Regions from separate parts of the Oenococcus oeni genome, predicted to be linked through region 2. Evidence: predicted binding sites of a transcription regulator. Region 2 holds the regulator's gene; the other holds the start of a gene.
The links. The regulator Rex, encoded in region 2, represses fermentation and respiration genes when NADH is low (regulators of the CRP and FNR family bind a similar motif). The targets are predictions, from matches to a motif close to TTGTGAANTANTTCACAA.

Region 1 (4,434 bases), 450 kb from region 2:
AATTAATAAATCCCTGGGTTGAAATTGTTAAACCAGCTGAGTATGTGTAAGAATAAAGACCCATATAGTAGTGCGCCTGCCGCATCCAAGTTAAAGCGGCATCATCATCTATTTCGACTGCATCGCCCCAAAAACTTGAAAGAACCTTCTTCATAATTTGATTCAGTTTTTCTGCATTAAAGGAAGCCCCTTGATCGATGATTGTGTAAACTTCTCGTTGAAAAGCCGCCTCGGTCAAATGAGTAATAAAATTATGAAAATAAGTATCGCTTAGACGGTGAGAAAGAGCGAAACGCTTCGTTCTTGGATCATCGGACCGGTTTTCCAGATAGTCCGACAGGAGCAGTTCGTTAAAAGTTGAGGGAGCTTCGACATAATAGGTTGAAGGTTCATAGTTGTAATAGCTTTGATTTTTAGCTGACAAAGCACCTTGACCGGCATGACCGATTTCATGAATTAGAGTATAAACATCCGACAAGCGCCCAGTCCAGCTCATCAGGATGAAGGGATGGACCCCATATGGAAATGTTGTATATCCGCCAGAATCTTTGCCAGTATTTGCCGGGAAATCGACCCAACGATCTTTTAAGAAAGGCTCGATTGTTTTTGTATATTCATCCCCAAGTTTGGCAGTGGCCTTCATCACATAGCTGTAACCGTCTTCAATTGAAGCCTCCGGATTCAATTCGGAGTCCAAATCAAGTTTCCAATCGGCAAAAGTCATTTTCGACAACCCATTGACCTTGGCAACGTGTTTTAAATATTTTTGCGCAACCGGGGCAAAATCGTTCATGATCAAATCAATTTGCCGATCAAACATTGTCCGATCGACTTCTTGGGGAGCCAACAGATAGTCAAAAACTGAATCGTAACCGTGCATTGTTGCCAGTACTTTTTCGTTTGTCACCTGATTAAGATAAGCCGCCGCTGCAGCGTTTTGGTTTTCTCTTAAACCAGTTGAGAAAGAACGGAAAGATTTTTCTCGAATCTCGGCATTTTCGTCGTTTTGGTAGAAATTTTCGTATGCGACAAATGAATTTTTGTATATTTTTCCATCGACTTGAAAATCCTGCATATGATAGTCGCCAGCCCGAAGCTTTGTATAAACATCGTAAGGAGTGTTTAAAGCACTTTGTAAATTCGCGATTGTTTTTTCGACGGTATTTCCTAAATAACTTTTTTTGTCGAGTCTTGTTTTGCGAACCAATTCCGCATAATTGGGATTTTTATTTATTTCTTTAAGAATTTGATCATCGGCGTTAATCAAGGCATCTTTCCAAAAACTTAAAGCAACATCGCTTTTGGTGACAAAGTCCTGAGCGGCATGAGCTATTTCACCAAATTTTTCATCGGAAAAATCCGATGTTTGAGGCATAAAACCATAATTTGCAATTTGATCTATCTCTATTCCCAACTGTTCATAAACCTTCAAGGCTCTTTGAAAATCTTCAAGGCTATGTAAATGCCCATCAAAATTTTTTTGAAAAGCTTTAATCTGGTCCAAGCTATCGCTAATAGCTCTTAGAAATGCATTTTCATCGGCAAAAAGAGGACTCAGATCCCACTTATACCTTTCTTCGAATTCTGAACGTGCTTTTAACTCTGTCATAATTTCCTCCTAAATTTCCAAGTTACGAGTTAATAAAAAGTCTAGCACGGTAAAGCATTTGTAGAAATTCTTACTAAAAAATGTTTCTTTTTTATTTTTTTGAAAAAGTCGCCATGTGTATAATAGTTAAGGGCAAATCGGATGATCGCGCGATGAAAGACTCGTGAGGAAGGTCCATGCCCGCCCAATCTGAGATGATTGGAGTGTTTGTACTGAGCCCAATAAGCGAAGGCAGTATTTAACTGACGGCTAGCGAAAGGACTAAAGCTTAGCCATGTCTGATTAACTTATAAAAGTGCTATAGCGACGAATAACCGGGAAACCGGGGAAGTGAGACGACGTAAACCCTGCAAGCGGGCAACCCAAACTTTTTGGTAGGGGCGGTCAATTTGGCTAAATGAAGTAAAAATTGACACCGGTTTTATCCGGTAGATAGATGATCGTCGAAGAACGTGATCGCCAATCTCGTTTGGAACATAACATGGCCTATAGATTTGCCAAGGCAACCGCAGAGATGCGGTTTTTTTGTGCAATTGTGAAATTTATTGAAAGCGTTTCCAAGTCCCTTGTTAAAGTAGTAAAATGAATTTTGTAATATGGTTCACAAGTAGCGCGAAATCATAGTTTACAAGGGGAAGGTTTTATTATGAAAACAAGTAAGACGCTAAAAAGCATCGCTTTAACGAGCGCTGCGTTTATAATACTTCGGTTACGGACAGCGCAGCAAAAACTGCGAAGCAGACCGCTGGTAAGAAGCTTAAAAATGGGACTTACAAATTGGCAGAGCAGGATTACTATAATGGATATCGTGTTGTAATGTCGATGAAAGTCAAAAACAACAAAATTGTTTCCAATAAATATGATTATGTCAACAAAAAAGGCAAGTCGAAGACTGATGACGCAGCCTATGAAAAAGCAATGAAAAAGGCCAACGGGGTTGGACCTAAGGAATATATTCCAAAGTTAAACGAGGAATTAATTAAAGCTTACGGTTCCAAAGAACCTTCGGCCGTTGTTGACACGGTTTCCGGGGCAACCGAGTCTTCGAATCTTTTCGTTATTTATGCTCAACAGCTCATCAATCGTGCTCAAGCGGGCAACCATAAGACCGTTAAAATTTCTAATATCATTTACTCGGATTGAGCAACATAAATTTTCAACAATCTGAATCAAAAACACTTGTAATTCGAGGGTTCGGCTTACAGGTGTTTTTATGTTCCTTAATACGTAAAATTTAAATGAGAGGTTAAAAATGACAAAAAAGGATTATGCGAAAATCACCTGGCCAATTTTCTTTCAATTGATCAGTCTCCCACAGAAACTCACTGGTTTGATGCCCCTTTTATTCGGTTTTGCCTATGCTCAGTATGCTTTTGGCAGAATTGACTGGATAAATACGCTGCTTTATTTCGTTGCCCAATTCTGTGTTGCTCTCTTTGTATCGGGTTTTAATCATGTACAGGATTTTAAAAAAGCCAAAGATTCAAAATACTTGGAAACGACAAATATTATCAGTTATCGGCATTTGAATCCGAAACACGTTCTTTATTTAATGTTTTCCTTTTTATTAATTGCTTGTTCAATTGGAATTATATTAGTTTTTCGGACAAATTTAATCCTTCTTTTCATCGGTGGGGCAGCGATCTTTGTTGCAATTTTTTACACAGCCGGCCCAATCCCTCTGTCGAGACTTCCTTTAGGAGAGATGTTGTCCGGACCGGTCGAAGGTTTTGGAACCGTTTTTATCGCTTCCTTCATCAACATGCCATATTTGCCGATTTTTTTGTCTTTTCATTCCGAATGGATTGTTAATCTGACGGTCAATCTTGCTGTTCTGTTCCAACTTTTACTTGTCGGTCTGCCATTCGCAATTCTCGATAGTACGGTTATGTTCGCTGATAATATATGCGACTTAAAACAGGACATAAAAAATGAACGTTATACTCTGCCTTTCTATCTGGAAAAAAAGAAAGCCGTCCAAATTTATCCATTTTGGCCATCGACGGCGCTTTTGTTCATCTTAATTTCAGTTATTTTTAATTATTTGCCAATCTGGAGTCTACTGGTTCTTCTTTTATTACCCTGGATAATCAAAAATACCCATGCCTTTATGCAATTTCAGGATAAGGCAACAACTTTTAAAAGCGCTATAAATAACTTGCTGATGATAGGCGCAGCGCAAGTATTGATTATCGTTGCTTTTCTTTTATTTTCTTAAAAAATATATTGCGAAAATCAGAAAAACAAATATTAAGCATGCTATCCAGTCATTCACTTTAAATTTTAATCGATTAAATTTTGTTCTTTTAGGAGCTCCGCCATAACCGCGTGATTCCATTGCCGTTGCCAATTCATCGGCTCGATTAAAACTGGCGATAAATCGGGGAATAAAAGTCGGTACAAGCGATCTCATTTGTTGGAAAATATTTCCTTCGCCGAAATCAACTCCGCGAGCTCGTTGGGCATTCATAATTTTACCTGTTTCATCCATTAGAGTTGGTACAAATCTGAGGGAGAGGGCAAGCATTAGCGATATTTCATCGATGGGGAGATGGAAAAATTTTAATGGTTTTAAAATACTGGATAATCCGTTTGCCAAATTTGTTGGCGAGGTTGTCAAAGTCAATAATGTTGAAATAAAAATAATTAAAACGAAGCGCAAAAAAACGATTATTCCAGAATTGATACCGTACTGTGATATTGTCAACCACCCCCAATGCCAGTAAAGGTGTCCGCCGGTTAGGAAAAGAACCTGCATCATAACTGTGAAAATGATCAGCCAGAGCATCGGCCGTAAACCGTTTAAAAAAAGCCAAAGCGAATTT
Region 2 (4,434 bases):
AAGAGTAACAAAAAAATCCTGATCGAAATCAGGATTTAAAACAGTAATTTAAATTTATTCAATTAACTTTACTATCATTAAAAAACTTAATTAAAAATAGAGAATTTTACATCATTCCCGGCATACCGCCAGCATTAGGAGCAGCTGGAGCAGCTGGAGCGTCTTTCTTAGGAAGCTCGGCAACAACTGCTTCGGTAGTCAAAATCATAGCTGAAACAGAAGCGGCATTCTGCAAAGCAGAACGAGTAACTTTGGTTGGATCAACGATTCCAGCATCAATCATGTTAACCCATTCACCTGTCGCAGCATTGAAACCAACTTCTGGTTTTTCGCTCTTAGCACGTTGAGCAATAACCGAGCCTTCCAAACCGGCATTTTCAACAATTTGGCGTAAAGGCTCTTCTAGGGCACGAAGAACAATTCTTGCACCGGTAGCAACATCGCCTTGTAATGAATCAGCAACTTTCTTAACTTCAGGAATTATATTAACAAATGCGGTTCCCCCACCTGCAACAAAGCCTTCTTCAACGGCAGCACGAGTGGCATTTAAAGCATCTTCAATCCGATACTTCTTTTCTTTTAATTCGGTCTCAGTTGCAGCACCAACTCTAACAACAGCGACGCCACCAGCTAATTTAGCAAGACGCTCCTGGAGCTTTTCGCGATCAAAGTCCGAAGTAGTCGAATCGATTTCTTGACGAATCGACTTGATTCGATCAGCCAAAGCAGTCTTGTCGCCTTTGCCTTCGACAATTGTCGTTTTGTCTTTTGTGATAGTTACACGATTGGCTTGTCCCAATTGGTCAATAGTTACATCTTTAAGTTGTAAACCAAGATCCTCAGTAACAACCGTTGCACCGGTCAAAATTGCAATGTCCTGTAACTGAGCCTTGCGACGATCACCAAATCCAGGAGCCTTAACAGCAGCAACATTAAAGGTTCCACGCAACTTATTCAATACCAAAGTAGGAAGAGCTTCTCCAGTAATGTCGTCCGCGATAATCAAAAGAGAACGTCCCTGTTCGACAACGCTTTGCAAAACTGGCAGAATATCTTGGATGTTGCCAATCTTTTGGTCAGTAATCAAAAGATATGGATTGTCCAAATTTGTTTCCATTTTGTCATTATCGGTAACAAAGTATTGGCTCATATATCCACGATCAAACTGCATACCTTCAACGACATCCAATTCGGTCTCGATACCTTTGGACTCTTCAATCGTGATGACACCATCATGACCAACTTTTTCCATGGCATCGGCAATTAATTTACCAATTTCTTCATTAGCAGCAGAAATAGAAGCAATCTGTTGGATAGAAGATGAATCCTCAACTTCGTGGGAATTCTTGTTTAAACCAGCAACTGCGGCTGCAGTTGCTTTTTCAATTCCACTACGGATACCAACTGGGTTAGCACCAGCTGTAACATTTTTCAAGCCTTCATTAACAATAGCTTGAGTCAAAACAGTTGCTGTAGTTGTTCCATCACCAGCGACATCATTAGTTTTGGAAGCTGCTTCCGTAACAAGCTTGGCTCCCATGTTTTCATAATGATCGTCCAACTCGACAGCTTTCGCAATTGTGACACCATCATTGGTAATTGTTGGTGTTCCATAGCTTTGCTCCAAAACAACATTGCGACCCTTAGGACCGATCGTTGTCTTAACGGCATCCGCTAATTTATCGATTCCAGCTTGCATACGAGTGCGAGCATCTTCAGAAAAGCGTACTTCTTTAGCCATATATTACAATACCCCCAAAATATCTTTTTCGTGAACAATGAGGTAATCTTCCCCGTCGATCGTAACTTGAGAACCGGCATATTTATCAAACATAACTTTATCGCCGACTTTAACAGACTTGGGAGCTTTTGAATCTCCAACACTTGTCTCCGAAATTGCCACAACAGAACCCATCACTGGTTTTTCTTTGGCATTATTTGCAATTAAAATTCCGCCAACCTTTTCTTCTTCAGGTTGGTCAATACTAAGAACAATTCGATCGCCTAATGGTTTGATCATGTATGTAAAACCTCCTTTTAATTTGTTCCGCGTAAAATTATAACGCAATTGGTCAAAAAAGGTCAAACTTTTTGACAAAGTCTGACCTTTTTAAAATTAAATTGAATAATGCCTATTTGGCACTTTTAATGTTTTCAAAATTATCAACGAAATAAATCAAAGTCTGCATCCCGGTCGTTAAATCAACATGCTGGACCCTGACACTATTTGGAACCGTGATTCTAATCGGAGAGAAGTTTAGAATGCCCTTAATACCGGCATCAACCAATTGGTCGGTAACTTCCTGGGCGGATTTTCCGGGAACCGTCAGAATTGCAATCATAACATTTTCTTTATTTAATTCGCTTTTTAAATCGCCAATCGAATAGACCGGGATCGTTTCACCCTTTTCATTATCGATCTTCAGTTCCTTTTTCTTTGGATCGACATCAAATCCCATTACAATCTGAATGTTGCTTGAATGAACAAAGTTGTATTTCATCAAAGCTTGGCCTAAATTACCAGTTCCGACCACGGCAACTTTATTAAGCTTGTCCTGAGACAAAACCTTGCTAAAGAAATCCAGCAAAGCCGAAACATCATAACCGAATCCACGCTTTCCAAGAGCTCCAAAATAAGAAAAATCACGACGAACCGTGGCTGCGTCAAATTTGATCGCCTCGGAAATTTCTGTTGAATTGATCCGCTTTATGCCTGCTTCATGCAGCGAGGATAAATAATAATAATAAATCGGCAAACGTTGAGCGGTTGCGCGTGGTATCTGTGTATCAGCAGTCATAGTATATTCAAATCCTTTCATTGACCTAAGATATATTAATTGTAAACGAATTAGATAAAAAGATCACAAAAATTGTGAAATGCTCACATTCTTGCAAAATTTAAAGATGGATCAACATTCAAATCAAGTGGTGCAAATAATCTCTGTTTGTAATTAAGATAAGCAGCTGCACCGATCATTGCTGCATTATCACCGGATAATTTAATCGGTGCTTCCGTAAGTTCAATTTTATATTCTTTCGATAAATTTTCAAAAGCAGTTCGTAAAGCCAAGTTGGCAGCAACGCCGCCACCGAGCAATAGCTGCTTTGGTTGAAACTTTTCAATTGCCAATCTACTCTTTTCGGTAATTGCTTCAACGACTGCTTTTTGAAAACTTGCAGCAACATCGTTCCTATTGAATTCTTCTGAGACCTGTTCGTGATGGTGAACGTAGTTTAATACAGATGATTTCAAACCGGAAAAAGAAAAATCAAAATCGTCTTCGGTATGTGCAATTGGAAATTTAATAACAGCCTTACCGTGACCAGCCATTTCTTGAATTTCTTTGCCAGCTGGATATTTAAGGCCAAGAATCCGACCAACTTTATCAAATGCTTCGCCGGCAGCATCATCAAGCGTTGTACCGATGATTTGAAAAGTATTCTCTTTTTCCATCCAAAGTAATTCCGTATGACCTCCGGAAACCATAATTGCCAATGCCGGATAAACCGTTGCTTTGACAAAGTTGGCTGCACTGATGTGCCCGGCTAAATGGTTAACGGCAATAAAAGGTAAATGATGGACCATAGCAAATGTTTTCCCTGCCATCAGACCAACCAATAAAGATCCAACTAAACCAGGACCGTAAGTTGCTGCCACCGCGGACAATTGCCGTTCAGGATCATTAATACCGGCTTTTGTCAAAGCTTCTTCCGTTACGCGATTGATCCATTCTAGATGATGGCGGCTGGCAACTTCGGGAACGATTCCACCAAACCTTTGGTGGCTGGCAATTTGAGTGGCGACAACATTGCTGAGAATTGTATTACCGTTTTTAACAACTGCCGCACTCGTTTCATCGGCTGAAGATTCAAAGGCTAATATTATATCATCTGTTTTCTCATTCATAAGCACCATTCCATCTCAATTGCATCCTCATGATCATCATCGTAATAACTGGGCAATTCCTGTATCTCTTTAAAACCGAGCGTTTCATAAAGCTTACGCGCTTTTCTATTTGAACGGCGAACTTCCAAAGACAGAATTCCCAGATTGTTTTCTTTAACCAATTGCCCGGCAAACTTAATCAAGTAACTGCCAAGTCCTTTGTTTTGCCAAATCGGCAGCACGGCAATATTCGTAATGTGCAAATCATGTTGCCGTTTGCGATAAGAGATACCAATGAAAGCAATCGCCTGTCCACCAACATTGGCCGACAAATACAAATTGCCGCGGCCTTGATTGATTTCCGAAACAAAAGCAAATTGATTCCAAGGGGCGGAGCCGGTATAAACAGCCTCTTCAATCGCGACTAATTTTTTCGTATCTTCCAAATCGACCTGGCGAATCAAAATTTGTGTGTTGGCAATCTCGATCCGTCGTTCGCTAAAACCCTCGATTTTTTTAGACTTCAGAAACATATTTGCTATATTCCC

Region 1: J3U91_RS04895 (FMN-binding protein) is a predicted target of Rex. The motif match lies at 2,199-2,216, and genes of this name have one in related genera.

Annotation. Positions count from the first base shown of each region.
Region 1 is NZ_CP084701.1:923,709-928,142, forward strand. It holds gene pepF (oligoendopeptidase F) at 1-1,609, opposite strand, end outside; RNA gene rnpB (RNase P RNA component class B) at 1,743-2,103, shown strand; gene J3U91_RS04895 (FMN-binding protein) at 2,387-2,752, shown strand; gene J3U91_RS04900 (prenyltransferase) at 2,862-3,827, shown strand; partial or broken gene J3U91_RS04905 (energy-coupling factor transporter transmembrane component T family protein) at 3,816-4,434, opposite strand, start outside.
Region 2 is NZ_CP084701.1:1,372,149-1,376,582, forward strand. It holds gene groL (chaperonin GroEL) at 107-1,741, opposite strand; gene J3U91_RS07230 (GroES family chaperonin) at 1,745-2,020, opposite strand; gene J3U91_RS07235 (redox-sensing transcriptional repressor Rex) at 2,133-2,798, opposite strand; gene tsaD (tRNA (adenosine(37)-N6)-threonylcarbamoyltransferase complex transferase subunit TsaD) at 2,882-3,907, opposite strand; gene rimI (ribosomal protein S18-alanine N-acetyltransferase) at 3,904-4,419, opposite strand; gene tsaB (tRNA (adenosine(37)-N6)-threonylcarbamoyltransferase complex dimerization subunit type 1 TsaB) at 4,403-4,434, opposite strand, start outside.